DNA from 2 places in the Geobacillus sp. CX412 genome. Region 1 is predicted to be linked to the other one. Evidence: predicted binding sites of a transcription regulator. Region 1 holds the regulator's gene; the other holds the start of a gene.
What was found. The regulator LexA, encoded in region 1, represses DNA repair genes until DNA is damaged. The targets are predictions, from matches to a motif close to CGAACATATGTTCG.
Positions count from the first base shown of each region.

Region 2: NXM86_RS01400 (ImmA/IrrE family metallo-endopeptidase) is a predicted target of LexA. The motif match lies at 14,036-14,049, and genes of this name have one in related genera.

Region 1 covers NZ_CP103461.1:2,242,494-2,259,361, forward strand. The annotation lists gene tkt (transketolase) at 1-749, opposite strand, end outside; gene NXM86_RS11685 (DUF896 domain-containing protein) at 875-1,105, opposite strand; gene NXM86_RS11690 (YneB family resolvase-like protein) at 1,312-1,965, opposite strand; gene yneA (cell division suppressor protein YneA) at 1,984-2,289, opposite strand; gene lexA (transcriptional repressor LexA) at 2,442-3,065, shown strand; gene glnA (type I glutamate--ammonia ligase) at 3,122-4,456, opposite strand; gene NXM86_RS11710 (MerR family transcriptional regulator) at 4,500-4,913, opposite strand; gene NXM86_RS11715 (methionine gamma-lyase family protein) at 4,988-6,256, opposite strand; gene hflX (GTPase HflX) at 6,273-7,520, opposite strand; partial or broken gene NXM86_RS11725 (trimeric intracellular cation channel family protein) at 7,702-8,320, shown strand; gene NXM86_RS11730 (thiolase family protein) at 8,361-9,509, opposite strand; gene NXM86_RS11735 (3-hydroxyacyl-CoA dehydrogenase family protein) at 9,528-10,379, opposite strand; gene NXM86_RS11740 (long-chain fatty acid--CoA ligase) at 10,435-12,054, opposite strand; partial or broken gene NXM86_RS11745 (CaiB/BaiF CoA transferase family protein) at 11,990-13,138, opposite strand; gene NXM86_RS11750 (acyl-CoA dehydrogenase family protein) at 13,154-14,299, opposite strand; gene NXM86_RS11755 (fatty acid--CoA ligase) at 14,315-15,874, opposite strand; gene spoVK (stage V sporulation protein K) at 16,073-16,868, opposite strand, start outside.
Region 2 covers NZ_CP103461.1:276,997-293,864, forward strand. The annotation lists gene murJ (murein biosynthesis integral membrane protein MurJ) at 1-386, opposite strand, end outside; gene NXM86_RS01340 (glycosyltransferase family 4 protein) at 453-1,625, opposite strand; gene csaB (polysaccharide pyruvyl transferase CsaB) at 1,649-2,761, opposite strand; gene NXM86_RS01350 (nucleotide sugar dehydrogenase) at 2,989-4,263, shown strand; gene NXM86_RS01355 (WecB/TagA/CpsF family glycosyltransferase) at 4,288-5,013, shown strand; partial or broken gene NXM86_RS01360 (glycosyltransferase family 4 protein) at 5,087-6,195, shown strand; gene NXM86_RS01365 (hypothetical protein) at 6,225-6,815, shown strand; gene NXM86_RS01370 (O-antigen ligase family protein) at 6,815-7,627, shown strand; gene NXM86_RS01375 (S-layer homology domain-containing protein) at 8,020-8,916, shown strand; gene NXM86_RS01380 (Ig-like domain-containing protein) at 8,894-10,906, shown strand; gene NXM86_RS01385 (hypothetical protein) at 12,189-12,470, shown strand; partial or broken gene NXM86_RS01390 (ISL3 family transposase) at 12,761-13,227, opposite strand; gene NXM86_RS01395 (hypothetical protein) at 13,206-13,358, opposite strand; gene NXM86_RS01400 (ImmA/IrrE family metallo-endopeptidase) at 14,211-15,005, shown strand; gene NXM86_RS01405 (hypothetical protein) at 15,002-15,898, shown strand; gene NXM86_RS01410 (helix-turn-helix transcriptional regulator) at 16,350-16,520, shown strand.

The sequences.
Region 1 (16,868 bases):
CCAATGGTCGTTTTCACTTCAATCAATGTCGGACGAGTCGTGTCCGCTTTCGCTTCTTCAATGGCTTTAGCGATTTCCTCAATATTATTTCCATCTTCTACGCGCAAATATTGCCAGCCGTACGCTTTAAAGCGCTGTTCTACATTTTCAGAAAAGGAAAGGTTTAATTCTCCGTCAAGCGAAATATCGTTCGAGTCATAAAGAACGATAAGGCGGCCGAGTTTTAAATGTCCAGCTAATGACGCTGCTTCAGAGGCAACCCCTTCCATTAAGTCGCCATCGCCGCAAATCGCATACGTATAGTGGTTTATAATTTCAAAATTTTCCCGGTTATATGTAGCTGCTAAATGGCGCTCTGCCATTGCCATACCAACGGCCATCGCAATCCCCTGGCCGAGCGGACCAGTCGTTGCTTCTACCCCTGGTGTATGACCATATTCTGGATGTCCTGGCGTTTTGCTGCCCCATTGACGGAATTGTTTAATATCTTCCATGGAAACATCGTAACCGCTTAAATGAAGCAGGCTGTATAACAGCATCGATCCATGCCCTGCGGATAACACGAATCTGTCGCGGTTAAACCATTTCGGATTGCTTGGATTGTGATTCATAAATTTCGTCCAAAGTGTATATGCCATCGGTGCCGCTCCCATCGGCATTCCTGGATGACCCGATTTCGCTTTCTCGATGGCATCAATCGACAATGTTCGAATCGTCGTAATCGCTAATTCTTCGATTGTGTGCGTCATGTTTTTCATCCTTTCATCAACGTAGTGTCAATTCTATCATATAGAAAATGAAAGGAAATGTACAACTTATTTCTTTAGTTTATAAAAGAAAGCATCTTTATGTTTAGGATGCTTTCTTTTGCCTTTTAATGCAACCGGCTTTTTTGACTTTCTTTTAATTTTTTTGGTGTCACATCATTGCCATTGGGATCGATAACCGTTACGGAATGCAACATATCCTCCATCGCTTTGCGAAACACTTGGATGTATTCGCGGCGAAGCTGCTGCTGTTCAAGCGCTTCTTCCTTTGTTAAACCAGATGATTTCGCCTTTTTGGCCAACTCGTTAATTCGTGCCATTTTTTGCTTTGATAACATGTTTGCCTCCACCTATTATTGTATTGTTACGCTCTCATCTTATAGGACATAAATAGAAATCGCAACTATCTTGCTTCATCGCACGCTTGGGCATATTTTGATAAGACGTTTAAAATCCATGAATGCAAAAAGATCCGCCGCAAACGAAGAACAGATGCATCTTTATATAAAAAAGCAACGAAAAAGATTGTTTATTAACGATGCTTTCACATGGACGATGAATGAGAGTCCACATATTCTCGATAGCGGCGGTGAACGGTCGCTTTCGAAACATCGTAACCAAACCCGCGCAATGTCGCAGCAATTTCCGCAAACGTCAAACCGTTATGGCGCAGGCGGACGATTTCTTCAACAGGGAGATCGATTCGCTCCCTCCCAGCATTTTCGCCAATGTGCTTTAAATTTTGCTCAGGCCGGTACCCCTGCTCAATCGCCCGCCTCATTCCGCGCTTAATTTTTAAATTATGTATTTTCCGCTGATACTCTTCGACAATGCTAAGAATGTTTAATACCATCGAATCCGCCTCTGATAGCTGCATTTCACCGTTATGGGTGATCGTATATATTTTTACTCCCTCTTTTTGAATGCAGTGGAGAAGTGCGATTCTTGCATGGCCGCGTCCCAATCTTGTTTCATCTTGAATAAGAAGCGCATCAATCCGCTGCTCTTTCAATGTGGAAAGCAAGTCAAACACACCGTCTCTGTCTACTTCATAGCCGCTTGCTTGTTCCATAATGACTTTCACTACTTCAAAGCCGTGCTTTTCTGCAAGAAGCTCCAGTTCTTCTCTTTGGCGTTCCAGCGATGTCTCCTGCTCTCCTTTATCTGTGCTGACACGACAGTAAATAACCGCTTTCACTTTAACCACTCCATGATTTTATTTGCTGACGACTAACGATTTGTTTTCTTTTGATTTTAACACAGGAATAACGATTTTTTCACCGGCAACAATTCGCTGGCTTGACAAATGATTGACATCGATCACCCAGTTAATAAATTCCGTTGTCGAAAGTTGATGTTGTTCTTCATATTCCTTTGCCAGCTTCCATAGCGTGTCTCCCGATGCGACCGTAATTTCCATATATTTGTCTTTTTCGAGCGGTTTGTTCGCATATAAAAATCCCCCAATTACCATCAATAAGAGCGCCGAAAAAATAATATAATGCACAAACATGCGTTTCATGTTATCCCACCCCTTAAGAATATTTGTTCGGTTTTATCCTCATTATAATGAAGAACATTTGTTTGTGTCAATATAAATTTCGAACTTATGTTTGTTTTTTTAATGCCTGCATGCTATAATGTAAACAAATGATGTGGTAAGAGGTGTGTAGGATGACGAAACTATCAAAGCGGCAACAGCAAATTTTGGATTTTATTAAAAAAGAAGTAAAAACAAAGGGCTACCCTCCTTCTGTCCGCGAAATCGGCGAAGCAGTCGGACTTGCTTCCAGCTCCACCGTACACGGGCATTTAGCACGTCTCGAAAGCAAAGGATATATTCGCCGCGATCCAACAAAGCCGCGAGCCATTGAAATTTTGGATGCAGATTTTTCTGCTTCCAATCAAACAGACGATGTCATCTCCGTGCCGATCATTGGCAAAGTGACGGCCGGTCAGCCGATTACAGCCATTGAAAACATTGAAGATTATTTTCCGCTGCCAAAACGGCTCGTTTCATCGGAAGATCACGTTTTTATGCTTGAAGTGATGGGAGACAGCATGATTGAAGCAGGTATTTTAGATGGAGATTATGTGATTGTGCGCCAACAGCAATCCGCGGATAACGGAGATATCGTTGTGGCAATGACAGAAGACAATGAGGCGACGGTAAAGCGGTTTTTTAAAGAGAAAGATCATATTCGCCTGCAGCCGGAAAACTCTAATTTAGAACCAATTATCGTCCGCGATTGTACGATTCTCGGCAAAGTAATCGGCGTCTATCGCGTCATTCACTAAGCATTTATACAAACAAAGGCTATCTCGCATCATGAAGCGAGATAGCCTTTTGCCTTTTAATAGAGTTCCATATATTGATCGCGTTCCCATTGATGAACAGCAGTTCGGAACATATCCCATTCGATTTCTTTCGCTTCGACGAAATGTTCGAATAAATGTTTTCCGAGCGCTTGAACGATTACTTCGTCCGATTTTAAGTTTTCGAGCGCTTCCGCCAATGTCGCTGGCAAGTCAACAATTCCTTCTTCTAGGCGTTCTTCTTTTGTCATCACGTAAATGTTGCGGTCCACTGGAGCCGGAGGAGTTAATTTGTTTTTAATTCCGTCTAGTCCAGCTGCTAACAATACTGCCATTGCTAAATAAGGGTTGGCCGATGGATCCACGTTGCGCACCTCAATGCGCGTGCTCATTCCACGTGAAGATGGAATACGGATCAGCGGGCTGCGGTTGCGAGCGGACCATGCAACATAACATGGCGCTTCATATCCAGGAACAAGACGTTTGTATGAGTTCACCGTTGGGTTTGTCACCGCCGTAAAGTTTGGCGCATGTTTCAGCACACCAGCAATAAATTGACGCGCCGTATCGCTTAATTGCAAGTCGCCATTTGGATCGAAAAACGCGTTTTCATTATTTCTAAATAAAGATAAATTGCAGTGCATTCCAGAACCGTTAATGCCGAAGATCGGTTTCGGCATAAATGTTGCATGAAGACCGTGTTTGCGTGCAATGGTTTTGACAACAAGCTTAAATGTTTGAATGTCGTCGCACGCTTTTACCGCATCGGCGTATTTAAAGTCAATTTCGTGCTGGCCAGGCGCCACTTCATGGTGCGAAGCTTCAATTTCAAATCCCATTTCTTCTAATTCAAGAACGATATCACGACGACAGTTTTCTCCTAAATCGGTTGGCGCCAAGTCAAAATAACCGCCTTGGTCGTTCAATTCAAGGGTGGGACGCCCATTTTCATCGAGTTTAAACAGGAAGAATTCTGGCTCTGCACCTAGATTGAAAGCGGTAAATCCGAGCGCTTCCATCTCTTTTAACATCCGCTTTAAGTTATAGCGTGGACACCCTTCAAACGGAGTACCATCTGCCTTATAGATGTCACAAATAAAGCGGGCTACTTTTCCTTTTCCCGCCGTCCACGGGAAAATAACGAACGTATCTAAATCAGGATATAAGTACATATCCGATTCTTCGATACGGACAAATCCTTCGATCGATGAACCGTCGAACATCATTTTGTTGTCTAGTGCTTTTTCTAGCTGGCTGATTGGAATTTCTACGTTTTTGACGGTGCCAAGAATATCGGTAAATTGCAGACGGATATACTTGACGTTTTCTTCTTTGACGATGCGCATAATATCTTCTCTTGTGTACTTTGCCATTTCTAAACTCCTCCCCGGCTCCCAATTTTATGAAGAACGATTATTAATGAAAGAAGCGAGCGAGATCTCCTTGGCGTAGTGATGCACGATGAAATCGGCCTGCTTGCATGAGTTCCGTTCGCAAAATTTCACGCAATTCCTCATCGGATAATCTTTGGTTCACCATTTTTTCCATTTTTTCCACTTTTTCTGTTTGTTCTTTATTCTTATCCGATTGTCGCGCTGCAAAAATTTGCTTGATGCCAGCCAAGTTTACTCCTTGATCAATCAGGTCTTTAATTTCAAGAAGGCGATCGATATCGTTTAGTGAAAATAAACGGCGATTCCCTTCTGTACGCGCTGGAGAAACAAGGCCATGCTCCTCGTAATAACGGATTTGACGAGCAGACAATTCTGTTAATTGCATCACTATCCCAATCGGAAACAATGGCATGGAACGACGAATGTTGCTATTCATGCCAATTCCTCCTCGCTTATGATAATTTATTTTACATCACGTTAGAATACATGTCAATGAAATGTTAGATTTCCTTACAAAGAAAGTAATTGTTTTTCCATTAACTGATCAATCGCCGTACAAATAGCGATTTTCACATGAGAGTACGTTAATCCTCCTTGTACATAAGCAACATATGGAGGCCGAATCGGACCGTCCGCAGTTAATTCAATGCTCGCTCCTTGAATAAACGTTCCTGCCGCCATAATGACGTCGTCTTCATAGCCGGGCATATAGCTTGGGTACGGAGTAAAATGTGCGTTTACCGGAGAGGAAAATTGTATCGCTTGGCAAAACGCGATCATTTGTTCCGGATCCTCAAATTGTACTGACTGAACTAAATCCGTCCGCTTCGCATCCCAAGACGGCTGCGTGTTTAAACCAATTCGCTCAAGCATCGCCGCTGTAAAAACCGCTCCTTTTAACGCTTGGCCAACGATATGAGGAGCTAAGAAAAACCCTTGATACATTTCATGTAAGCTATATAAAGTCGGACCTGCTTCGGCGCCGATGCCCGGAGAGGTCATGCGATACGAGCATGCCTGCACATATTCTTTTTTTCCAACGATATAGCCTCCCGTTTTCGCAATTCCTCCGCCGGGATTTTTAATCAGCGATCCCGCCATTAAGTCTGCACCGACGTGGCATGGTTCTTTTTCTTCGACAAATTCGCCATAACAATTGTCGACGAAGACAACGACATCCGGCTTGATCGCTTTTACAAACGAGATCATTTCGCTTATTTCTTCAATCGTAAATGATGGCCGCGTAGCATATCCTCTCGAACGCTGAATGCCGATCATTTTTGTCCGCTCATTAATCGCGTTTTTGACGGCATCAAAGTCAACGCGGCCTTCTGTTGTCAGCGGCACGCTTTGATAATGAATATGAAATTCCTTTAATGAGCCGACACCACGGCCGCGAATGCCAACAATTTCTTCTAACGTATCATATGGGTTTCCGGTAATATAAAGCAGCTCATCACCTGGCCTGAGAATGCCGAATAAAGCAATGGAAATCGCATGTGTTCCTGAAATAATTTGCGGACGGACAATCCCCGCTTCAGCTCCGAATACGTCCGCATATATTTGTTCGAGCGTATCGCGGCCGATGTCATCATATCCATACCCTGTTGATGGAATGAAATGGCTGTCACTCACTTTATGACGCCGAAAACTTTCTAATACCCGATATTGATTGATATCGATCCGTTCATCAATTTCATTGTGGATTGGTGCAATTTGTGCTTCGATTTCTTTCACAAGTGCAGCGATTTTTTCTCCATGTCGTAACTGTGTGAACATATGATGACCCTTTCTATTATTGATATTGTTGCAATTGTCCATATAACGGATGTTTTGGCATTATATAGCCTTTACATTCATACATACCGCTTTCTTCATTATAATGCAACTCACGTAAAATCGTTTCCGCTTTTAACTGAGCAAGCAGTCTCCCCTCATTGCTCGGAATCGATACATGATAATGAACCATTTGCTTCATCATCGTCTCTTCAATAAATTGCCGCAGCCTGTGTAAATCGTGCGCGTCAAAAGCGCTGATGATGATTGCATCTGTTTTTGTACTTGGCACAAAGTTACGATGGGCAATATCCCGTTTGTTGTAGATGGTAACGATCGGAATGGCCGAGACGCCCAGCTCATCAAGCAATTCGTAAACCGTCTGTTCATGATTGTAATAATCTGGATTCGATGAATCAACAATGTGCAAAATTAAGTCTGCTTCTTTTACCTCCTCGAGCGTGGAACGAAACGCCGCTACTAACGTTGTCGGCAAATCTTGAATAAAACCGACCGTATCCGTTAAGAGCGCGGTATAGCCGCTTGGAAGTGTTATTTTTCTCGTCAGCGGGTCGAGGGTGGCAAACAATAAATTTTCTTCGAATGAATCCGCATCAGTCAAGCGATTAAACAGCGTCGATTTTCCCGCGTTCGTATAACCGACAAGAGAAATTTGAAAAACGTGATTTTTTTTGCGGCGTTCTCGGTATCGCTCGCGATGCTCGGCAACCAATTTCAATTGTGTTTTAATTTCATCGATGCGCCGATAAATATGCCGGCGGTCCGTTTCTAACTTTGTTTCCCCCGGTCCTCTTGTTCCGATCCCGCCGCCAAGGCGAGACAACTCCGTTCCTTGTCCGCTTAAACGCGGCAATAAATATTGCAATTGCGCAAGCTCTACTTGCAGTTTTCCTTCTTTGGAACGTGCGCGTTGCGCGAATATATCTAAAATAAGCTGTGTCCGGTCAATAATGCGTACGGATAGCTGCCTTGACAAGTTGCGGTTTTGACTCGGTGATAATTCATCATTAAAAATAACGACATCTGGCTCTAATTGTTCGACAAGGTGAGCAAGTTCTTCTACTTTTCCTTTTCCGATATATGTCGCTGGATGGATCGCTTCCCGCTTTTGCGTAACGGTCATGATGACTTCGCCGTTTGCGGTATGCACTAGCGACGCTAATTCTTCCATGGAATAAAAAAACCGTTCATCATCGATATGGGGAAGTTGACATCCGACTAAAATCACTTTTTCACGTTCGTTCAATGCAGCACCTTCTTTCCATCAGCGTAACTCAACCTGCATCCATCATAACAAATCTTGCCGCAAATCGCTATTATAACGAGCATACAGCTTGTCATCATATCGAATGTAGTTTGAAGGATTGATTTTCCGTTTATATCACCGTACAATGTTACCGTACAACGAGAATGAAAGGAATGCACTTATGACATGGGAAGTGTTAAGCATCATTGGCACGATTGCCTTTGCGATTAGCGGTGCGATTGTCGCTATGGAAGAAGAGTATGATTTACTTGGCGTTTACATTCTTGGCATCGTCACCGCGTTTGGCGGCGGCGCCATTCGCAATTTGTTAATCGGCGTGCCAGTATCGGCGTTATGGGAGCAAGGAACGTTGTTTCTTATCGCGTTATTGGCAATGACCATCGTTTATTTATTTCCAAAAAACATTGGTACATTGGAAACGGTGGGGAAATTTTTTTGATGCGCTCGGCCTTTCGGCGTTTGCCATTCAAGGAGCGCTTTATGCTGTAAAAATGAACCATCCGTTAAGCGCGGTGGTTGTTGCCGCGGTGCTCACGGGAAGCGGCGGCGGAATTATCCGTGACATCCTTGCCGGCAGAAAACCGCTAGTGCTCCGCTCGGAGATTTACGCGGCATGGGCGATTGTCGCCGGCGTAGCGGTCGGAACAAAACTTGCCTCCACCCCCGTCGAGCTTTATATATTGTTTGTTGTTGTCACGCTTTTAAGAATTTTATCGTACACGTATAATTGGAAACTTCCGCATCGTTCATTGCGGAATCAATCCACGGATCAGTACTAAAAACTAAAAAGAACCGGCGCATTGATAGCGCCGGTTTTTGTTACAGCCGTTCGATGATGGTTGCGGTAGCCATCCCGTGACCGATGCAAATCGTCAGCAATCCATATTTGCCGTTGCGCCGCTCGAGTTCGTAAACAAGCGATGTCATTAATTTCGCTCCGGTCGCTCCTAACGGATGGCCTAACGCGATTGCGCCGCCGTTTACGTTCACTTTGGAAAGCGGAGCGCCAATTTCTTTTTGCCACGCTAATACAACAGGGGCAAACGCTTCGTTAATTTCGATTAAATCGATATCATCAATCGTTAATCCTGCTTTTTGAAGCACCTTTTTTGTTGCCGGAATCACACCGTCAAGCATATATGTCGGATCGGAGCCGACGACTGTTTGCGCAATGATCTTCGCTTTTGGCGTTACGCCAAGCTTCCACGCTGTTTCTTTTTCCATTAATAGCACCGCAGCCGCCCCGTCGCTCATTTGGCTCGCATTGCCTGCTGTAATTTTTCCGTTTTCCCGAAAGACAGGCCTTAGTGAAGCGAGCGCTTCTGGCGATGTATCGCGGCGCGGTCCTTCATCACTTGTTACTATTATCACGTTTCCGTCCTTATCCAAACCTTCCACGGGCACAATTTCTTGATCAAATATCCCTTGTTCTTGCGCCCGAATCGCGCGCTGATGACTTTCGTATGCATATGCGTCCAGCTGCTCGCGCGTCAGCCCGTACTTTTCGGCGATTAATTCCGCAGAAACGCCCTGATGGACAAATTCGTATTTTTCATGGAGCGACGGCGGAATCGTTTTTTCGTTTCCATCGCTTAAAATCGGCACCTTCGTCATGCTTTCGACGCCGGCAGCAATCGTAATGTCCATATCGCCAGAGCGAATTTCTTGGGCAGCAAAATGAATTGCCTGCTGCCCTGACCCGCACATCCGATTGATTTGCACGGCTGGCACTTCGATTGGAAATCCCGCCTCCAGCGCAGCAAGCCGCCCAATATTGTATCCTTGCTCTGCAATGGGCGTGACACATCCCATCACAATATCTTCGACAAGCCGTTTTTCGATTCCAGCTCTTTTTACGACTTCATTGAGCACCGTTGACGCTAAATGAACGGGATGTACGTTGCGAAACACGCCGTTTCGCTTGCCGACTGGCGTGCGCACGGCTTCGACAATGACAACTTCTCTCATCGCCTTTCCTCCTTTCGTCTATTCGTTGTACGTATAAAATCCTTTTCCTGTTTTTCTTCCTAAATGTCCTGCTTCCACCAGCTTGCGCAAAATTTGCGGCGCCCGGAAACGGTCTCCGTAAGCTTCGGTTAAATTTTCGCTAACAAACAGCATTGTGTCTAATCCGACCATATCGGCTAGCTCCAACGGCCCCATCGGATAGTTCAATCCAAGACGAACCGCTTTATCAATATCCTCGGCGGATGCGACTCCTTCTTCATACATGCGGATGCACTCGATCATATGTGCGGCAATCGCTCTTGTCGTGACAAACCCTTGTCGGTCTTTGACAACAACCGTTTCTTTGCCGATTTCTTCGGACAACTGTTGAATAACTGCTACCGTCTCTTCGGATGTCGTCTCTCCTTTAACGATTTCAATCAGCTTCATAACAGGGGCTGGATTAAACCAATGCATGCCGATCACTTTATCCGGTCTTGTCGTCGCCGCGGCAATTGCTGTCACGCTTAATTCTGATGTGTTCGTTGCTAAGATGGCCTCCCGTTTCGTATAACGGTCTAACTTCTGAAATACGTCTTTCTTTAACGATAAATCTTCCGGCACCGCTTCAATGACGACATCCGCCCCCTCTACCACTTCTTGCAAATCAGTGCCAGTGCGAATGCGCTGCAACGTTTGCTGCGCATCTTGTTCGGTTAATTTTCCCGCTTTTACAAACCGGGACAAGCTTTTTTGAATCGAAGCAATCCCTTTCTCAAGGGCCGCTTCGGAAATATCGTATAAACGGACGCTTTTTTTCGCCATCGCTACCGACTGGGCAATGCCGCTTCCCATTAATCCAGCACCAACCACTGCAATCGTCTTTGCCATAACGTCTCCTCCATTCAAAGTTCAAGTCTATCGCTCGTTTATGGCACATCATTTGTTATTGAGAATTCTTACTAGAATAATAGTTTTGCAGCTCCTCACGCAGCTTCCGTTTTAAAAATTTTCCGACGCTCGTTTTTGGTATTTCTTTCATAAAGACAATGTCATCCGGCAGCCACCATTTTGTAAACTGCGGCCGCAAAAAGTCATAAAGCTCTTCTTTCGTCACCGTTTTTCCTTCTTTTAAAACGACACATGCAATCGGGCGTTCTTGCCATTTCGGATGCGGCACAGCGACAACTGCCGCTTCAAACACCGCTTCATGCGCCATTAACGCATTTTCTAAATCAACGGAAGAAATCCACTCTCCACCGCTTTTAATCACATCTTTCGTGCGGTCCACAATTTTGACAAACCCTTCTTCATCGACATTGACGACATCCCCTGTATGCAGCCATCCGTCACGGAACGCCTCTCTTGTCCGGTCGTCATTATAATATTCCGCCGCAATCCACGGACCGCGCAAACATAGCTCGCCCATTTCTTTTCCGTCCCAGCGCACCTCCCCGTCCTTGCCAATCACTTTCATTTCCACACCTGGGACAAGAATGCCCTGTTTTGCACGGAATTCTAATTGTTCCTCATAAGGCAAGTTTTGCTGATAGCTTTTTGGACGCGATACTAGAACGAGCGGGCTTGTTTCTGTCATGCCATAGGCGTGGATAAACGGGATATTGTATTTTTCTTCAAACGCGCGGATCACTCCTTTTGGCGCCGCCGAACCGCCGCATACGATCCGCGTTAAACTGCTTACATCATAGTTTCCTTTTTCTAATTCTTGCAACAAACCGAGCCAAATAGTCGGCACTCCCGCAGTCACGGTCACTTTTTCTGTTTCAATTAATTCTGCCAATACTTTCGGCGTAAATGCCGGTCCAGGCATAACTAATGTAGTACCAAACCATGTCGCTGCAAATGGAATGCCCCATGCATTGACATGGAACATCGGTACGACCGGCATCGCTACGTCTTTTTCCGATAATCCTAGTGTATCTGCTAATCCAAGCGCCATGCTGTGCAGTACCGTGCTGCGATGCGTATACACAACCCCTTTTGGATTTCCAGTTGTTGCTGATGTATAACACATTCCAGCCGGCTCGTATTCATCTAGATCTTTTTTAAACGGAAATTTCGGATCTCCTTGTTCCAATAATTTTTCATAATGGTAAACAGGAGAAAGCGTTGTTTCTGGAAGTTCCGCTTCATCCGTCATAATGATAAAAGCACGTACGTTTGGAATATTGTCTTTCACTGCTTCAATCGCTGGAAGCAAATCATCGTCGATTAACAATACACGGTCGTCAGCATGATTAATAATATAGGCAATATGCTGCGGCGACAGACGGATATTAATCGTATGCAGCACCGCGCCGATTCCTGGTATCGCAAAATACGCTTCCAAATGACGATGATGATTCCAGGCAAACGTCCCGACGCGGTCGCCGACGGAAACACCCAAACTTGTCAATACGCTGGCAAGCCTTCTTGTCCGCTCACCGATTTCTTTATATGTATGGCGGACAATGCCACGTTTCATGCGGGAAACGACTTGTTTAGCCGGAAAGAACATTTCCGCTCTTTCTAACATTGTCGAAATGTTTAATGGCACTTTCATCATTATGCATCACTCCCTCTTTCGCAATTGGTCTCCATGTTCATTCAGTGACGGCGCCTTTTTTTCGTTTTTGTAATAATGTTTCGTCATAACGGGTCGCCACTTCTATGCGCCGGCCGGCAATATGAATCATCTTCCGGTAGCTGTCTCTTGCAAATAACGATTTCGCTTCATCTGTTTCCAACACAGGAGCAAGGCAGCAATCTACCGTTTGGCTAAATTCGATCCATTCTTGAAGCGTTTTCGTTTGAAATAAGCGCACAATTTCTAGAAAAATTGGATTTTCTTCTTTTGCGGGCGAATAATGATACGAGATCCATTCCGGCTTTTCGACAGCATGGCAAAAGTTTTCCCAAAATTTTTTCTCAAGCGCCGCAAGGCTCACATATCGCCCGTCTTTCGTTTCGTACAAGTGATAGGAAACGATCGTGCCAGCAAGCTCGGCGATGCCGTTTTTTCTTCCTGTATCATGCTCGATGACAAAATGATTCGTCATCATCGAAAGCAAGCCATCGACTAACGAAAGGTCAATATACGTTCCTTTTCCGGTTCGTTCACGGTGATATAACGCGGCGACGATTTGTTCGACAGCATGGATGCTCCCGATCAAATCGGCAAGCGTAATCGCCGGATGAACAGGGCGCCCTTCTTTATCTTTTAGCTGCGCCAACACGCCGGTAATCGCCATATAATTTAAATCGTGGCTTCCAAGTAAACTATACTTGCTCTGTTGACCGAAGCCGCTAATCGAACAGTAAATGATCGTTTCGTTGATTGCAGAGACATCTTCATAACTTAAACCAAGCCGTTTCATCACTCCCGGACGGAAGCTTTCGATGATGACATCGGCCTTTTGGATCAGCTGTTTTGCCGTCTGTAAATCTTTTTCGTTTTTTAAGTCAAGGGCGATGCTTTTTTTGCCTGCATTGTTTGCGCGAAACACACACTCCTCCGAAAGTGAACGCATCATATCTCCCGTTTTCGGTTCAATTTTGATGACTTCTGCTCCTAAATCAGCCAAACGCAGGCTGGCGAATGGACCAGGAAGGTAGTGGGAAAAATCGATGACCGTTACTCCGTCTAACACATCGTCACCTTCTTTCTATAAATCTAAGGTTCTTGCAATAATCGTTTTCATCATTTCATTCGTCCCAGCGTAAATCGCGCTGACCGGAATATCTCGGTAGCGTCTGGCAATCTCGTATTCTTCCATATACCCATAGCCGCCATGCAACTGCATGCTTTCTGCAGCGATTCGTTTCGCCATTTCCGTAATCCACCATTTCGCCATCGAAACATGTGTCACCACATTCTTCCCTTGCATATGCTCTTCAATGACACGGTCGACAAACGTCCGGCCAATGGCAATTTCCGTTGCCATTTCGGCAAGTCGGAATTGGACGGTTTGAAACTCGCTAATTCGTTTTCCAAATGCGGACCGCTGCTTTACGTACTGCTTTGTCAATTCAAACATTACTTCCGCTGCCGTTTGCGCGGCAATCGCCACAACAAGCCGCTCTTGCTGCAGCTTTTCCATTAAGTAATAGAATCCTTTTCCCTCTTCTCCAAGCAAGTTTTCTTTTGGCACTTTTGCGTCATTAAAAAACAATTCTGCCGTATCTTGTGCGTGCAGCCCGACTTTGTCAAGCTTTCGTCCGCGCGTAAATCCTGGGGTATCGCGCTCAACAACAAGAAGGCTGATACCTTTATGCGGTGGTTTGGCATTTGGATTCGTTTTGCAGGCAACGACGACTAAATCGGCATGAATGCCGTTTGTAATAAACGTTTTTTGACCGTTGACAATATAGTAATCCCCATCTTTGATTGCCGTTGTGGAAATCCCAGCCAAATCCGACCCCGCTCCCGGCTCGGTCATCGCGATCGCGGTAATGATTTCACCGGATACGCATTTCGGAAGCCACTTTCGTTTTTGTTCTTCCGTACCGTAAGAAGCAAGATACGGAACGACAATATCATTATGCAAGCCGATGCCGACCATGCTCGCCCCAACTTTTTCTAACTCCTCGTTGATCACTACCGAATACGCAAAATCAGCGTTGAAACCGCCGTATTCCTCATCAACCCACGGGCAGAGAAATCCGTTTTCTCCCATTTTCGTCCAAAACGAACGGGGAATGATTCCTTTCTTTTCCCATTCGGAATAGTATGGATATGCTTCTTTTTCTAAAAACTTGCGAAACGCATCACGGAAAATGTGATGTTCTTCGCGTAAATATGCGGCTGTCATCACATCCCCTCGCTTTCAGCTTTTGGCAGCGTTTTTCACTTGCTCGCGGAGCAAAAACTTTTGGATTTTCCCGCTTGCGTTTCTCGGCAGTGCGTCGACAAAATAATATGCGCGCGGCCGCTTGTAAGGAGCAAGACGATCGCTAGTTTTGCAAAATTGCTCCAAGTCCTCCTCCGTCACATTCGGATCTTTCTTTACAACAAACGCAACAACTTTTTCTCCCCATATTTCATCCGGCTCACCGACAACAGCAACATCCAGCACGCCAGGGTGTTCGTATAGCACATCTTCGACTTCACGCGGGTAAACGTTTTCCCCGCCGCTGATAACCATGTCATCGACACGGTCCGCGACATACAAATACCCCTCTTCATCCATATATCCTAAATCGCCGGAATGATACCAGCCTTTATACATCGCCTTTGCAGTCGCTTCCTCCCGATTGTAATAGCCGACCATCATACACGGCCCTCTCATAATAATTTCGCCGACTTCTCCCGGCGGAAGCACGTCATCCGGGTCGGACGGGCCATCTTCCCGCGGCTTGACGATACGAACTTCATGATTTAGGCAGGCGCGCCCGGCAGAACCGGCTTTTGTCAACTGTTCATCTTCGAGCAAAAACGTCACCGCCGGCCCCATTTCCGTCATGCCGTACGCTTGAATAAGATCAATGCCCAACCGTTCTTTACATTCCTTGACAAGAACAGGAGCCATTGGGGCGGCGCCGTACAATCCGAGGCGAAGCGATGATAAATCGTAAGCTCTAAGATTCTCTTGCAAAAGCATATTCCACATCGTCGGTGCGGCGAACAACAACGTAATTTTTTCTTGTTCAATCGTTTTTAATACTAACTTCGGATCAAAATGATGAAGAATGATATTCGCGGCACCCGCGTGAACGCGCGGCAAAAAGCAGCAATGCAGCTCCGCGCAATGAAACATCGGTGCGCTGACAAGCCCACGGTCCGTATCGCGAATGCGCATGACGGCATTACAAATCATGCTTTGTTCAATCATATCGCGATGGCGGTGCAGCACTCCTTTTGGTCTGCCGGTTGTTCCGCTTGTATACATCATCGCGTAAATGTCACTTTCGAACACTTCAATCGATGGAGCTGTTGTTTGCGCATTGCTGACCAGAGCGTGGTAGTTGGCGGCATAAGACGGCGTATCATCGTCGATGTACCAAAACAAAATGTGCGGGAACTCATGATGAATGCTTGCAATTTGCGGTTCGACCGCTTTTTCAAACAACACGACTTTCGGCGTCGCATCTTCTAAAATGTAAGCGATTTCTTTTGACTTCAAACGAAAATTAATCGGGTTGAAAATCGCGCCAATTTTCGCGCAGGCAAAAAATGCAGTGCCAAGCTCCAATGTGTTGAATAAAACGGTCGATACACGGTCCCCTTTTTGAACACCAGCTTCTAAAAGCGCGTTCGCAAGACGATGCACTTCTTTTTCCCACTGTTCGTACGTATAGCGTCGTCCCTTCGCCATATCGACAACCGCTTCTTTTTTCGGAAATTTCCTCACCGTCTGGGCAAACACTTCTCCAATCGTCATGTACAAGCGCCATACCCCCTTTATCGTTCTAAAGTATCTTTATTATCTTACTGAATTAATAGTAAGAATATACATAATGAAATAAATATACTAACTATTCAGAAAATTAATGATCCACTTGCCTTACTTATTTCTATTCTACATATTATAAAAAACTCCTTCATTTTGCATAAAAAAAGAAAGGGGAGATACTCCCTTTCTTGCTTACGAACCAACTATAAGATCCCGATCGCGGATCAGCATTAGTTCCTTTTTATCATATCGCCCTTCACGCAACAGGCGCACCGCCTGTTTGCGAATTGCTTTTTCAATCAAGTTGCGCACGTAGCGCCCGTTGCTGAATTTTCCGCGATGTTTATCCTCCAACACTTCTTCGATATGATAATATAGTTTTCGTTCCGCTTCCGGTGTAAATTCGTATTCCCGTTCATGCAACATCTGTTTTGCGATTTTCACTAGTTCGTCGACCGTATAATCAGGGAATTCGATGGTCAATGGAAAGCGGGAAGGCAAACCTGGATTTAATGATAAAAAATAGTCCATCTCTTTCGGATACCCTGCTAAAATGACCACTAAATCATCACAATAATCTTCCATTCCCTTTACAAGAGTGTCGATTGCCTCTTTTCCGAAATCTTTTTCTCCGCCGCGGGCAAGCGAGTACGCTTCATCGATAAACAAAATGCCGCCGCGCGCCTTTTTAATTAAATCTCTCGTCTTGTTTGCTGTATGTCCGATATATTCTCCGACTAAATCGGCCCGTTCTGCCTCAATAAAATGCCCTTTCGAAAGAACGTTCATTTCAAAAAACAGTTTTCCCAATAAACGTGCTACCGTCGTTTTTCCTGTGCCGGGATTTCCTTTAAAAATCATATGAAGCGCTTGTTTATTCGATTTTAACCCATTTTCTTTGCGAACTTTGTTAATATATAGCCACGCATAAATTTCTTTAATGATTTTTTTTACATGATCAAGGCCGATAAGTTGATCAAGTTCTTTT
Region 2 (16,868 bases), 1.5 Mb from region 1:
TTGGTAATCTTAACAGCGACTGTTTCTGTCATCGGCGTCATATTGCCAAAAATAATTGGAACGAACGAAGGAGCGAAGAAATAACCAATGACCGTAACGATAAGAAAAATTGCCACTGTTGCATTCATAATGCCGTTGGCGTTTTTTTCTGCTGCTCCAGGATCCTTTTTTTTCTTCTGTATATATAATGGAAGAAACACGTTATTAAATCCGCCGGAAATCACCGCCAGCACGAGCGTAATAAACGAAAATGCCAATAAGTATCCGTCTGTGTATTCATTTGCTCCAAACTGCTTGGCAATAATGCTTTCGCGAAGAAACCCTGATAATTTGACGAGCAGCGCAAGCAATGTAATCCAAATCGCCGTTCGTTTTAATGATGACATCTGTCTCACTTCCTTTTAAAAAATCGAAAAAAGGCTGTCTCTAAGGGCTACGAGACAGCCGCATTTTTATTGCTGCAACGCTGCTGCATAGATTTCTTCATACTTTTTCGCTGCAGCCAAGTGAGAATATTCTTCTTCAATTTTTCGTCTTGCTTCTTTCGCGAACTTTTGTCCCATTTCCGGATGATCAAGCAAGTAAATGATTGCTTGGGCAAGCTGATCGACGTTTTTCTCTTCGACAAGGAGACCGTCTTGTTCGTGGCGGACAATCTCTTTTAGACCGCCGACGGCGGAAGCGATGAGCGGGGAGCCAGATCCCATCGCTTCGAGAGCGGAAATGGATGTCGCTTCCTCTACGCCCGCTGAATGAACGCTTGGCACAAGGACGATATCCGATAGCGCATAATACTCTTTAATCGCTTCGTGCGGAATCGCTCCTAGCAATTTTGTTTTCTCTTCTAATCCTTTTTCATGGATCAGTGATTTTAATTCTTGGAATGCTTCCCCCATGCCGGCATAGACGAGCATCGTATTCGGATATTTTTCGAGCACTTGTGGAAGCGCGAGTACAGGATAAATGACGCCGTTTTTCTTTGTCAGGCGCCTTGGAACGAAAATAATATTCGTATCTTCGGCAAAGCCATGTTTGCGGCGGTAAGCGAGCCGATTTTCTTTATCTGGCTTAAAACTATTAATGTCAATAAAGTTGCGAATCGCTGTCGCCTCTACGCCTGCTTTCTCCCAAACATAATTTTTAATGCGCTGGTCGACCGTAACAATTTTCCTCGTTTTTGTATAGGCTTCAACTTCCTTTTGTAATAAATAATGGGCTTGCCGGCTTCCTTCCAAAACAGAGCCGCGGCTAATTGCTTCGTATGTCATATATCCATGCACGGTCGTGACGGTCGGAATCCCCGTTTCTACCGCCGCAAGCGTTGCGAATACTTCTTGAGCGTTAATGATGTCGTATCCTTTCGATTTATGCTGTTCGATCAAGCGATAAAGCATTTTTTGCCGGACGTGGTGGCTCCAAATAATTCCACTGCCTTTCGATAGTTTGTTCAAAATAAAGCTTGGCCCTTTCGCAAGTAGATTTTGGCTTACAGGACTAATATCGCTGAATGAGAGAACGTCGACTTCATGTCCCCTTGCTTCCAACCCTGCCTTTAATGTTGTAACATGTGTCGATAATCCTCCAGCGTGAGGATAATCGAAAACGGTAGCTAATAATATTTTCATCCTTCACCTTCTCCTTAAGGGAATTAATGTGCGAGAAATTTTTCCTTTAACAACCGGATGTTTTCCATCGCGTCCTTGCGCATTGATTCGGCATTTTTCTGCACCATTTCGCTTAATTCATCGCGATGGCTGAGTACGTATTTGGTGTTTGCAATCAATCGTTCCACATCGATTTCTCCTAAGCGGAAAGAATATTCCCACATCCCCGAACGTTTCAATAAACTTTCTACTTTTTTATCATAGCTGATGCCGATGTGCGGAACCCCAGTAAGTGCGGAGAAAATGAGTGAATGCAGTCGCATGCCGATTGTCATACGGCAGCGGCTAATAAAGTGCAAATATTGGTTTGGCGTAAAGTCCGGACCAAGAAGATGACATGCGTCTTTCCGCTTCATTTTTTCTATTACTTGTTTGGAGGCTCTCACGTCATGATGACCTTCCATCGGCACGAAGACAGGGGTAATATTTTCTTCCTCTATTAAGCGATCGAGCGCTTCCGCTAACTGTGAATAATATTCCTCATGGTGAAACCATGGCCGAACAGAAACAGCAACGAGCTTTTCGTCTCCTTTTAACGGAAGGCTATGGAAGCAGGCATCATCCACTTTATGTTTAAACGCAAAGACAATATCCGCTGTGACGACTGTCTCTGGTTTGGTGACTCCGAGTTTATGCAGCAATTCTTTCGAATATTGGTCACGTACGGTAATAAAGTCAGCCATATTTGCGAAAACTTTCATTAATATTTTTCCCCATGTCGTATTTACAGGGCCGATGCCTTGCGAGAAAAACATTACTTTAGTCCCACAAAGCTTTGCAAGAAAGACAATTAATAAATAATAAGGAAGAGGTCCGAATAGAAATCTCGTCGGATATGTATCTTGCAGCAATCCTCCTCCGCCGCTAATGAGCAAATCCGCTTCTCGTAACGCTTTTATTTTTTTTCTATTATCATGCCGCCATCCGCGGTAAACACTTTTCACGTTATGCGTTTTTGCCGTTTTTTCTGGAGAAAGAGAAAATACGGTAATTTCTGGATGGTCCAATTCTGCGCGAAGATTGTCGATAATTGCTTCCAGAATTGCTTCATCTCCAGTGTTTCCAAGACCGTAAAAACCTGAGATAACGATTTTCAAAGAAATGTTTCCTCCCTCTATCAAATATCATTTTTTCTTACATACACATGAATTTTGCCACAAAAATCAACCTTAATTGTAGCATTTGCCTCTTCTAGATTCAATGATGCAAAATATGTCGAAGTTTGATATACTATATCGTGATTGACAAAAATGGCTTGCAGTGGGCATAATGAAGCGTGGCAAGTACATTTGCCAATTTTCAAACCAAAGAGAGGTTTTTTGCGATGAAGAAAATATGTGTAATTGGACTAGGATATATTGGACTGCCGACATCGGCGATTTTTGCGAATGCTGGTTTTGAAGTCGTCGGTGTGGATGTAAACGAAAAAGTCGTACAAGCGTTGAACACAGGAGAGATACATATCGAAGAAAACGGGCTGCCTGAACTTTTCAAAAAAGTTGTGCAAGAAGGCAAGTTCAGAGCTTCACTTGTTCCAGAAAAAGCAGATGTGTTTATTATCGCCGTTCCAACACCGATTCACGAAGACTATACAGCAAATATCGATTATGTCATTGACGCGACGAAATCGATTCTTCCTTATTTAGAAAAAGGAAATGCTGTTATTGTCGAATCAACGATTCCGCCTCGCACGATGGATGATGTCGTCGCGCCGATTATTCGCGAACATGGGTTAGATCCAGAAAAAGATATTTATTTAGCTCATTGCCCTGAACGTGTATTACCAGGTCGTATTTTAATTGAATTAATTGAAAATACAAGAATTGTCGGTGGTGTCACGAAAGAAGCAGCGAAAAAAGCGGCTGACGTATACCGCGCAGTCGTCAAAGGGGAAGTGATCGAAACAGAAGCCGTCACCGCCGAAATGTCGAAGTTAATGGAAAACACGTTTAGAGATGTCAATATCGCACTTGCCAATGAACTTGTCAAAATTTCGCAACGGATTGGCGTGGATGCGCATAAAGTCATTGAGCTGGCGAACAAACATCCACGTGTCAACATTCATTTGCCGGGGCCTGGCGTTGGTGGTCACTGTTTGGCTGTTGACCCTTATTTTATTGTGGAAAAAGCGAAAGAAGAATCACCGTTAATCCAAACGGCTCGGCACATCAATAATTCCATGCCGTATTTTGTCGTGGAACAAATTCAGCGTATGACTGCAGAACTTGTGTCGCCAAAAGTGGCGATTTTCGGGTTGACGTATAAAGGAAACACGGATGACGTTCGGGAAAGCCCGGCTATTAAAATATACGAATTATTAAAGCAGCACAGCCGTTTCGAAGTGCGTGCGTACGATCCGCATGTCAAACAAGAGCAAGTATCTTTCCCGCTTTCTACATTGGAAGAAGCGGTTGACGGCGCGCACTTAGTTGTCATTCTCGCTGACCATAACGAATTTAAAGACATGAAAGCGGAAGATTTTGCAACGATGAAAACAAAAGTAATTTTCGATACGAAAAACTGCTTGCATCTTGACGATGAAAGCATAACGGTATATAAAATCGGAAATTTACACTCTGTCAAAGCAATCCAAGAATAACAGCAAAAGAGAGTATGATTAGTGATGGGGAAAGAAAAATATTTAGACGTGTATGTTTCCACGCTAAATTACGATGAAATTCTTGCCGATATTGAAAAAAGAATGGCGGCAGGAGAAAAATCAACGATTGTTGCCGTTAACCCAGAAAAGCTCATTGCCGCTAATAAAGACGAAAACGTCAAACAGCTCATTAACTCGGCAACGTATCAAATCCCTGACGGCATTGGGGTGGTGCTTGCATCAAAGCTAAAAGGCGGGCGCATCACCTCACGCGTTACAGGAATTGATATGATGGAGCGGTTAATTGAGCTTTCCGCGAAGAAAGGCTATCGCGTGTTTTTATATGGCGCGAAAGAGGAAGTCGTTAAAAAAGCGAAGGAAAATCTCGAAGCAAAATATCCCGGATTGCAAATCGTCGGTTATTCCAACGGCTACGTCAACGATTACGATTCGCTTGTCCAAAAAATTAATGAGTCGAATGCCGATATTTTATTTGTGGCTCTCGGAAGCCCGCGGCAAGAGCTGTGGATCAAAACATACATGAACGACTTGAACGTAAAAGTGATGCAAGGCGTCGGCGGAAGCTTTGACGTGTTCGCCGGCCATGTCAAACGGGCGCCAAAACTGTTTCGCAATCTTGGATTAGAATGGTTTTACCGTCTTGTGACAGACCCGAAACGGTTCAAACGGCAGCTTGCATTGCCAAAGTTTTTATGGAAAGTATTATGGGAAAAACCATCGGCGGAATGACCGGCTTGAGCCAATGAAATCGTCGGAAAAGCCAAGGAAGTCTAGTTCATTCCAACAGCAAGGGGAGATTCGTTTGAAAGTATTGCATGTCATTAGCGGCGGGGAGACGGGAGGATCGCGCAAACACGTCGTCACGCTTTTATCTAAATTCCCGAAGGAGACAGCAACGCTCGTGGTGTTTCAAGAAGGGCCGCTCGCGAAAGAAGCGCGGGAACATCATATTGATGTCCGCCTTCTTCCGCAATCGTCCCGCTATGATTTATCGGTATTGCGCAAACTCGTCGAATTAATCCAAAACGGGCGTTACGACTTGCTGCATACACACGGCCCGAGAGCTAATTTATATGGTGCGCTGATTAAGCGGAAAATCGGGATTCCGTGGATGACGACGATTCATAGCGATCCGCGTCTTGATTTTATGAAATCGGGATTAAAAGGGTTCCTTTTTACCCGCTTAAATTTATGGGCGCTAAAAAAAATCGATTATTTCTTTGCCGTGTCAGAGCGGTTTAAAGACAATCTCGCCGCTTTCGGAATTCCTAAAGAGCGGATCAAGACGATTTACAACGGCATCGACTTCAACGAAACATCTCCCAGCCATTTTCTGCAACGAACAGATGTTGGTGTGAACGCCGACGATTTTGTCATCGCCATGGTCGCAAGATTGCATCCTATTAAAGGTCATGCGCTCGTATTTGAAGCGCTCCAATCGCTTCCGTATCGTGACATTAAGCTTTTAGTCGTCGGGATGGTCCACTTGAGCAGGAGTTAAAAGAAAAGGCGTTGGAGCTGCAAATTGAAGATCGAGTGAAGTTTCTTGGCTTTCGTCGCGATATCGCCGCGATTTACTCCCTCTCCGACGTCGCGCTCATGGCTTCATACAGCGAAAGCTTTCCGTTAGCCCTGCTCGAAGCTGCCAACGAACGTATTCCCGTCATTTCCACCGATGTTGGCGGAGTTAGACAGCTCATTGCCTCTAAGGAGATGGGATGGATCGTTCCTGTCGGCGACAGTGCGGCGCTGACTGAGGCAATCAAAGAAGCGCGTGAAAAAAAGCAGCAATTAAAGCAAATGGGGCAGACGTTATACGAATACGCCTCTTCCCATTTTTCATTAGATCGCTTGTACGAAGAAACAATCGCTACTTACCAACATGTGCTGGAGAAATATCATCAAAAGTAAAATGAAGTGAACAAAAAGGAGTTTAAGCGATGCGTTTCCAACAACCGTTTACTTATTATGCTGTGATTTTGTCTCTGTTTCTCGTTCCGCTTGTTTCTTATAAAACGTATATCGGCCCTTTGCCGTTGTCAGCGGAAGTCGTGGCGATTCCGCTGCTAACGATTGCCGCTATCATCGATTATGTGCAGAAAAGAATCACGTTGAATGATTTCAACATCAAGCTGATTGCAGCGGCGTTTCTGTTATTTTTCATCATTGCGGTTATTTCTTTAACGCAAGCGGTCAGCCTCGCTCCAGCCGTCATGGAGCTTGCGCGCTATCTTTCGTACGTTGTCTTGTTTCTCATTGTCGTGAAAGTTCGTTTTACACGCAAACAATATATCGACTTTGCCAAAGTGTTTGGACTATCGGTCTTGATCATCGGCGTTTACGGAATTGTGCAATATATTTTCGGCATTTCCCTCAACACAGCAGGGCTGTACGCGCTAAAGGAAGCGAAAGGCCGCGTGGACTCGACGCTTGTGAATCCGAACTACTATGCTTCGTTTCTTAATTTTGTCATTCCGACTTTAGTGTTATTAGCGGTTGTATATTTCAAGATAAAAAAGCGCAGCTATTGATGTTCGCGCTGTATGGCATTTACGTGATTAACTTGGTGCTCACCTATACGCGTGCGGCTTGGGTGGCGATGATCGGCGGTTTCGTATTGATGGTCTTGCTCATTCCGAAAGATTTCATTAAAAATGCCGTTCGTCCGCATATACTTCTTTCTTTTGTTGTCTTGCTTACGGTTGTCTACTTCATGCCGGATGTTCAGTCCCGTACGTATTCGGCGCTGTATGCAATGGAGAAGATTCTCATTCGTAACCTTCCAGGTCATATCGCCGATGCCGATCATTCACAAGGAGAAGACGGAGGATTTTTTACACAAGAGCCGGAGGAAGAGGAGAAAGTCGAAGATAACGCGACGACGAGCCGCGCTGTTGTCTCCCGTGTCACGCTTTGGAAAACGGGATGGGTGATGATGAAGGAAAACCCGATCCTTGGTGTCGGTATCGGAAATTATCTTGTGAGATACAAAGACTATGTCACGAAATATCCAGAACTGTATATCGGGCATGACCAGTATTCCGTGCACAACTCGTATTTAAAGGTTGGATCGGAAACAGGATTTATTGGGCTAGCCGCATTCTTGATCATCTATATCATCTATTACGTGTACTTGCTCCGCCTTTATTTTTCCGCAGCCAACCGGTTGAGCAAAGTCATTATCATTGGCTTGATTGCGGGGAGCGCTACATTCATGGCGCAAAACTTATCTAACAATCTCATTTTCATCCCACAGCTGAATACGATCTTTTGGCTTGTGTCTGGACTGGCGATCGCCTTTGTGTATCAAAATAGTGAAAAAACAGCAAGCATGCAGGAATAACCTGTATGCTTTTTTTGTAAAGTAATTTACAATTTTTTTATTTATTTGTATAATATCAATCATGGAAAATTAAAGTTTGTTACCCAAATAAAACATTTGTTGCATAAAAAACGTATGTGATGAGAATCTTGTAAAAAATAGTTGAAAAATCTTATGGTTTTGATAGAATAGTACTTGAGTTTGGGAGTTTGTATAGTTACGAGTCATTTTATGGAATCTTTCCTATGAAGCCGTCATACATACTTATCTGGGATGGGTGTCTTTTTTTACTATGAAATGACTCAGAAGTGTTTTTGTAGCTCCTAATCTCGGTAATTGATCGATGGTATTTGTGATACCCTCGATTCATTATAAAAATATAAAAAATACACAAAACGGGGAGGAAATTATTCATGGCTTATCAACCTAAGTCCTATCGCAAGTTTGTTGCGACAACTGCAACAGCTGCCATGGTAGCATCTGCGGTAGCTCCTGTAGTATCTGCAGCAAGCTTCACAGATGTTGCGCCGCAATATAAAGATGCGATCGATTTCTTAGTATCAACTGGTGCAACAAAAGGTAAAACAGAAACAAAATTCGGCGTTTACGATGAAATCACTCGTCTAGATGCGGCAGTTATTCTTGCAAGAGTATTAAAACTAGACGTTGACAACGCAAAAGACGCAGGCTTCACAGATGTGCCAAAAGACCGTGCAAAATACGTTAACGCGCTTGTAGAAGCTGGCGTATTAAACGGTAAAGCACCTGGCAAATTTGGTGCATACGACAAATTAACTCGCGTTGAAATGGCAAAAATCATCGCGAACGCTTACAACTTAAAAGCTGACGATGTAAAACTTCCATTCACTGATGTAAACGATACATGGGCACCATACGTAAAAGCGCTTTATAAATACGAAGTAACAAAAGGTAAAACAGAAACAAGCTTCGGTGCATACCAAAACATCACTCGCGGTGACTTTGCGCAATTCGTATATAGAGCGGCAAATGTTAATGTAGCACCACAAGTAGTTTCGGTAAGTGCGATTAACGTTAATAAAATTAAAGTTACATTTAACAAACCAATTGACACTACAAAAGCTAAATTTGAAGTTAAGCGCGGTACAGTTACTGAAGATGTAAAAGTAACTTGGAATGAAGCTAAAACTGAAGCAGTTCTTGAGAAAACTGCAGGAAACTTCATTGAAGCAGAATATACTGTAACAGTTTCTGGCATTGAAGGATTACAAAATGCTTCTCAAACTGTAAAAGTTGAAGCAGAAAAAGTTGTATCTATTAATTGCAAATGAAAAACTTCAAAAATCTTCTACAGCGCCATTAAATATTAAATTTATTAACCAATATGGCGAGGAAGCTACAGTATCTCCAGCTAATGTTACTATTACTGCGTATAACCAAACAGCAGGGAATGCTGTAAGCCGCGTAGCTGGTCAGTATCAATTAGATGCTTCTAATGAAAAAGTTGGAGATAAAGTTTTAGTAACAGTTGTATATAACGGTTTAACTGCAACAAAAACTTTAGAAGTAGTTCCACAAGCTACAGTTGGCTCAGTAACTCTTGGTCAAGCAGTACTTCCAGAAGGAAAAACAATGTTTACTCCGTCTGGTACTACGAATGTAGAATTAACTTATACTGCTACTAATACTTTAGGAGAAGAGTATAAGTTAACTGCAGCTGATTTAGAATCTGGTGCTGTACAATTCTTCTCATCTGATTCTAGTATTTTAGATACAGCAGATATTTCAATCGATGCTAATAATAAAATTAAGATTGCTAAATTCAAAAAAGCTGGTACAGTTACATTAACGGTATTAACTCCAGCAACTGGTCAGACTTCTAAAGTAACAATTACTGTTAATGAAGATGCTGGCGCTCCATATGCTGTGACATTAGGCAAAACAAACGTACAATTTGCAGCTGGCTCTACAAACCCTATTTATGTTGATTTAACTGTTACAGATAAATATGGTAACAAAATTGAGCCAAAAAATTTAAAAACAAGCGATTATACATTCTCATTTGACAACAATACTGTGGTTGATTCAGTAACAATTGAAACTGCTGCTGGTGATAACCAAGGTAAATTAAAAATTACTCCAAAAGCAGGAGCTACTAAAGGGAATAGTGCTACAGTAACAATTACTGTAAACTCAACAGGTCAAAAAGCATCTTTAACTGTAACTGCTAGCGATGCTGCAGTACCAACTGTAATTGATACTAAGAAAGACACTACAGTTACAACAAATATGTTAACTGGTGCTACACAAACTCTAGAGTTTGATGTTAAAGACCAGTATGGTACAACATATAGTACAGGTGTAAGTGGATATACTGTTGAATATTCAACAAGTGACTCTAACGTGTTACAAATTGTTTCAACAGAGACAGGTGACGCTATTAATGATGCATCAGTAGATATTAAAGCAGTAAAAGCAGGTACTGCAACAATTAAAGCTACATTGAAGAAAGATGGAGTGGCAATTGCTGAAAAATCTTACACAATCACAATTGCTCAAAACGATTCTACAAAAGTAACATATTCAGTCGCTGACATTCCAGTTCTATATAAAGCCGCAGATGTAGATAATAATAATGATGATGATGTAACTACTGATGAAATGGATGCGGCTAAAGATGCTGGATATGCAAAAGAAGTAAAAGTAATTGCTAAAGATGCAAATGGTGCCGAATATGTAGTACCAACATCTGCAATTATCTCAGTTTCTTCTAATAATCCAGAAGTAATTGTAGCAAAAGCTTCTGACGGAAAATATTATGTAGCTACTGATGAAGTAGCAGCAACAGACAAAGATGTTACAGCTACATTGTCTATTACAATCAATGCTGACGATACTGTAAAAACATTGACTAAAGATGTAACTATCTCTAAAGATGCACCAAAAGCTGTTTCTATTGCATTTAAAGACGATACTACATCCAATAAAAATGCAAAAGACGTTACAGAAATCACTATTACTGATAAAACTGAATATGCAAACTTAGGTGGAGCAAAAATTTATACATGGTTAACAGACCAATTTGGTGGTACAAAAGCAGTTGACGAAGCTGATGTGAAATTTACAATTGTTGCTGTTGATGGTATTTCAAAAGTTGCAGATGATACTGTAGATGTTGACCCAGTTAGAGGTGTGATTACTATCACTGATACTCAAAACGATACTGCTGTTACAAAAGACGGTGCTAAATTCCGTTTAGTAGCAATTAAAGATGGAGTATCTGACTATATTACAGTAACTGTAACTAATAAAGACGAATAAACTAGGTGTTTATCACTCTCTGAAGTATTACGACAAGCTCCGCGGAGAGAAATCTCTGCGGGGCTTTTCTTTTTCCTGCTTTTTTAAAAAGAAAAAAGGCAAAGCGACAATGGCTTTACCCTGAAATGAATGATATCTAGTCATCTGAGACTTTAATCAAAACCTCTTCTCTTTTCCGTTTTATTTCGTTTCCAAAGATACGAACCAATGAATAGTAAGCACTTTTGGCCTGTTCGTTTTTAACCGCTCTTTCCAAGTATTTCATTATCTTTTCGCCGCTATCTTCGTTTTCTTGTGGGGATAATAGATCCATCTCCTTCTGATATCGAAGCAAGACGCCATGGATGAACTTGATCCTTTCTCTTTCTTTTTCTGCATCGATTAGTTCATATATATCCTTTGACTGATGAATATCCTCAAGCAGTCTCTCAAATTCTTTCGATTCCTCATCGTTTAAATAAATGTATGGTAGTTGGTAGTGTTTATTTTCAGATAAGATGCGATCAAATTCTTCTGATGAAATATTCGTTATATCTAGAATTTCATCCCGGCTTAGACCGTGTTCGATTAATTTTCTAACGGTTGCCGCTAGAGGTATCGTGTGTTCTTCTTTTTCTTTTATTAACTGATTTAATTGTTCGATTAAATGCTCTTGTTTTTTTATAAGGTTATGGAAGTCTTCGATGCATTGCTTGGTTTAGGCATTAATTCTTGGCAAAACATCCATTTGAATACACCTCTATACTTAATTTTATTAATGCTGCCGGATCGATTGGTTGGTTTTAGCATGTTTTTGCCACATCTATAATTATTTAATCATCTCATCCGGCAAATTGATAGTAGTGATCATCGCGCGAAGTGATTTGCCAAGTCTAATTCTTAATCATTTTCATTTTTAAATAATTGTATTAGATACATGCTCTAACTAAAATGAAAAGTTTTGTATCTATATTTGTAGTGAGAGTATTCTAAACAGAATATGACTACGACAACAAGGAATCCGCTGATGATGCTAAAGATCTTGCTTGATTTTTTTCTATTTATAGGATGTTCAGTGGAAGGATTTTCTAGACGTTATAGTGAATAATTGAAAAAGAGGGGGAAAACGGGTCAGGGAAGGGGGACAGAAAGCATTCTCTGTATCGAGTAAAAGAGATAGCGGAATTGTTGTCCGAATTTAGTGTCGAAACAGAAAAAGTCGATGGTTTCTTAGAAGTAGCAAACACTATGTGATGGGAACAGCAGAAAGCGGTGAAACGAATAAATCATGAGGTGATCTCACATGATCGATGGAGTGGAGTTAGAACGTATTTTTATTGAAATAAAGAAAACTTTGTATCAATTCATGGAAGTTAAGGCCTCCTTTCATTCCTTCCCTTTCACATACACTTCTCTTATTCTCTTAAAAAGACCTCTTTTATCGAAAGGAGAATGGTTTTTTAACTCGTTTGCCATTTGGAACGAGAAAACCAAGAGGTTAGAAGAAATTAAAGGTCTTTACTCTGATCCACTGTTAGACGAAATCAAGCTACTAATTCTTAAAAGCATAGAAGAACAAAAGTAAATACATAAGAGATAGCCTTTTTATCGAAAAAATTTGGTTAAAATGGCGGAGGATGAGGAGTACAATATTTAAAAGATTGCTATTTTGTACTCATTATTTGTGGGTCTTCACCATTTTCTGTGATTTCTACTCAATCCTAGAAACATGTTAGCTGGATGAAATAGGTTCATCAGTCAGGATCCTTCTTCCGCATACAGACCACGAAGTTGGTAGAATGGAAACAGTCAAGTGCTTTCCTTGACGGGTTCCATTCTACCAACTATCATACCGATAGCGGAAGAAGGGAGTGCTTAGGCAGCCTGACTACCTGTAGTGTTCCCTGTACACTCCAGAAATACACGCAAACGAAACCATTCTAGATTTCGATAGCCATATGCCCGGCGTTTGATGTTTTTGATCTTGTGATTCGTCCCCTCAATTCGGGCATTCGTATATGGGCACACTTCCACCTTTCAAGCGTGTTGGCTGCTTCCTGAAAAGAAGCAAAAGGGCTCTGTTTGGCTAACTTAATCCATTCTTCCAAGCGTTCCTTTGCTTCGTTATATCCATCGGTTCGGTAAAAATCCCGAAACAACTCTTTCAGATAATAAGCAATGGAAAGTACCGGATACTCCTCCAAGATATCGTCTAATCGAAGCCGTTGGTCCTTACGAAGCTTTTCACAGCCTTTTAAGAGAAGATATCGAGCCTTTTTCAATGGAGAAAATTCCTTTCTCGCTTGCTCCAAGGCTTGTGTCACTTTTTGAACCACATGGTACAAGTGGCAAACCCACAATGAGGGCAACGTTCCTGTGTCTCTGTTTTCTCTACATGAATCGCATAACCATAGGAAAGAAGTTCTTGTTTAATCACTTTAAATTCTGGCAATCCTAGTGGTATAGAAAGCACTTACGAGACCTCCCTAATGTTTATTTCACCGCTAACATTATTGCCAGGATCTCGTCAGTGCTTTCTCTTTTTTGTCACTAAATCACAAAATTTGATGATGAACCATTATTTTTATGAAAAGGTTGCTGGTGAAGCTTGTGATACAAAAATTTGAAAAAAGGAATATAAAGAAGAAGTTATTTTAGTTTTAGAATACTCGAAAAGCTAATGAAGATAACGATTTTTTATTTTTGTGCAATTAGGAAGAACCCCCCTGACCTCTTAGCTAAAAAGTTATAAGGGAAGGAGGCAACATATAGCAATACATTCCTCTTTTTAAGGAAAAAATAAGTTTGATCAAGAACTTTTTAATAATTTTTTGCATAAAATAATCATATATTCCGTTTTTTGAGGAAAATATATAGAAAATCAATACATTCTTATTTATAATTTATTGTAGATACGGAGGTGAAGCGTATGGTAAATACAAACAAAATTGTGGGTCAGAATGTCAAAAAATATATAGAAAGTAAAGGTATTAAACATTCATGGGTGATGGAACGCACTGGTATTAAGAAGACAGCTTATTATAATTTCTTAAAAGGCGAAGGAAATGTGGAGGAGTATGTTGCAAAGATCAATAAGCTATTCCGCATTAAAGATCCGTTCTTTTTTTACAAGGCAGATATGGAATTCAAAGAAAAAACGTTTGACCGTAGCCGATCTGATTCATTTATGAATTATGTGGCACTTTCGTTTCACGGTACAGTGGACGAAGAATTAAAAAAGGGTATGCATCTTTTTAGCGAATTTGTTGAACTGATCGATGTTTTAAAATCAGTCACAATTCGGAAAATCCAAGGGGGCAGTCCATTGATTACAAAAGATAATCTTGAAATGATTCTAGAGCATAACAAAACACATTTGCCGAAAATTAAAAAGGCAATGGACCGTATTTACTCCCTCGGAGATCCTCTTGCTCATGTAAAGCCGCTTGATTTTATAAAAACTTATCTTTACGAGCATGCAAATGTATTGCAGTTTCCGATTCAAAATGCTGACTATGGTGGGCTTGTGTATTACTATAACGGTGATTATTATGTCCATATTAATACCGCACAGCCGAGAATATATGAAAATTTCATGTGGGCGCACGAGTTTTATCATTTCTTTTTTGACAGAGAGAAATTGAAGAACCCTGACCAAAATTTTATCATGATTGATCATATTTATGATGAAAAAGAGCGGCTTCCTAATCTCTTCGCTTCTGAATTTTTAATTAATGACTTTGTGTTAGAAAGAAGCTTTCAATTTTTAGAAACTGCTCATACGAAACAATCTCTCCCAGAAAAAATTATGCGATTAATCAGTATCTTCCAGATCCCGTATAAAGCGTTAGTTGTGAAACTTGCTCAAAACGAATTGATCACGATTGATGAAGCGAAAAGCGCATTGGACTATGATTATAGAAATCGTATTCCTCATGATATAGACAAATCATTTTTCGAGCCTAGTTATACGATAAATATCAGCGGGTTTGATGAATTATATGAAAAAGCGAAAGGATTGATGTATGAGGAGGATCTTCAATCGATTAAAAAATCTTATGATAAGCTATATGAACAAGTGTTGGCGTCAGTGCGTGATCAAAGGGGGACTAAAGGATGAAGGTCCTCGATTCTCCTGTTTTAGAATCGGTTCGTCCGTTTATTTCAGATAATACGGAGCAATTGTACCAGTCACTAAACGAACACCAAACATTTTATATGTTAGATAATATGATTTTAACGAAATTAAGAAAACAAATATCAAATTTGCCGCTTTTGCTGCAGGCGTTTCATCAGTCCCCGGTTTTTCTTATTCCTGATGCAGTGTTAGAAGAGTCTTTTAGGAATATACCCACAAAGGAACGGTATAATGATTATTACTTTGAGCTTTTCAAACAATTATCGGCGAAGAAACAGCTATACATTATATCGATGGAAACCATTTATCAATTATTAGAAAAAGGAATGACGAAAAAGCAATACATATTTGATGCGATGAAACAACTAGCTTTGGAAGCTTTCAGAGTAAATAGAGATATTATTAATAATCTGGAACGATGTGAATTATCCTCTTTTTCGGATCTTCCGAAATTGAGACAAATCATTTTACATAACGGAAATAATGCAGGAGAGCGCTTTATTTGTTTTTTCTCATTATTGCTTGTTCATCAGTACTACGGTCCTGCCTATATATGTAGTGATGACGGCAAAGGTGTATATACGATGTATAATACTTTTGTAAATAACGAAAGTTTATTTCGAATATTAGGTGTCGATGATTTTTTGATGTTTAAAGAGCAATACATCCTGCTGTCTTATGACTGTATTCTACAATTATCCATTAAGAATACGGAATTAAGCTCAGAAGAAATCTATGCTTTTGTGCAGAGTAGCGGTCGAAACGAGTCAAGGAAGGTCATTTATTCGTTAGATGGACAGTCATTCCATACAGAAATTAAAAATGCAAATTTCGCCAAATGGGTAGAAGAGAGGAAAATAGAGATTTTCTTTTAATTCTGTTGTCAATCATGAAATCTTTAAAATGAATTTTAGAGTCGGATTCATTTTATCATTGGCTTTAACACAGGTAAATGAGGTTTCTTCATTAAGAAATAAACGACATCATAACTAAAGATAAAGATGTTCAAGTGACCATTCGGGAGGACAAGCGGATAAGTTTGCAACTGTAATACTGGTTCAAAATTCAAAAGTCATACTGCTTCATTATTTCGACAAGCAGTGCAGTATAACGGAGCGATAAGACGAGAGGATATTGAGCCTGCCGAATCAGCATATGAAAGTTATTGCGCTTTTGATCCTTGCCTTTATTAATCAACTGGGAGGAAAAAAGAATGAGTGATTTTTTTAGAAATATGCAGCTATTCGAGGTGAGCTGCATGTTCAAAAACTTCAATTAGAAGGAACGATAGCTGCACAGATCAAAACAAGACGGAAGCAGCTGAATATGTCTCAACAGGAACTTGCAGATCGTATTGGAGTTCCAAAATCCACAATTGGAAGGATTGAAGCAGGGCTTACGAGTCCTAGAGTAGGGACACTTTTTAAAATTTCGCAGGCACTGAATACTCCTTTTATCATTGACGGTACGAGCAGACAGGGTCAGACAGGATCATAACCATAACTGCATGTTCAAGTTTAGTGCATCATTCATACGCTTATATTATCGAAGCTATTCCTTGGAGAGAACATTCTCCAAGGAATTTGTTTTTGGAGGAAGGGATCAATGTATGTAAAATTTCGTATCTGTCAATCGTTGATCTCTCCTTATGTGCTTTGACGTTTAGATAAATATGAAAAGTATAAGATAAAAAGGCTGTGAAAAGTATAAAAAGGTCTATAAAGGTCATTTTTTATATTATTAGGTTTAAAATTAGTGATGATTAGGTTAAAATATTAGTATTAAGATATATAATATATATTAGATATATAAGATATATAAAGGTGTGAAAAGGAGGGATATGGT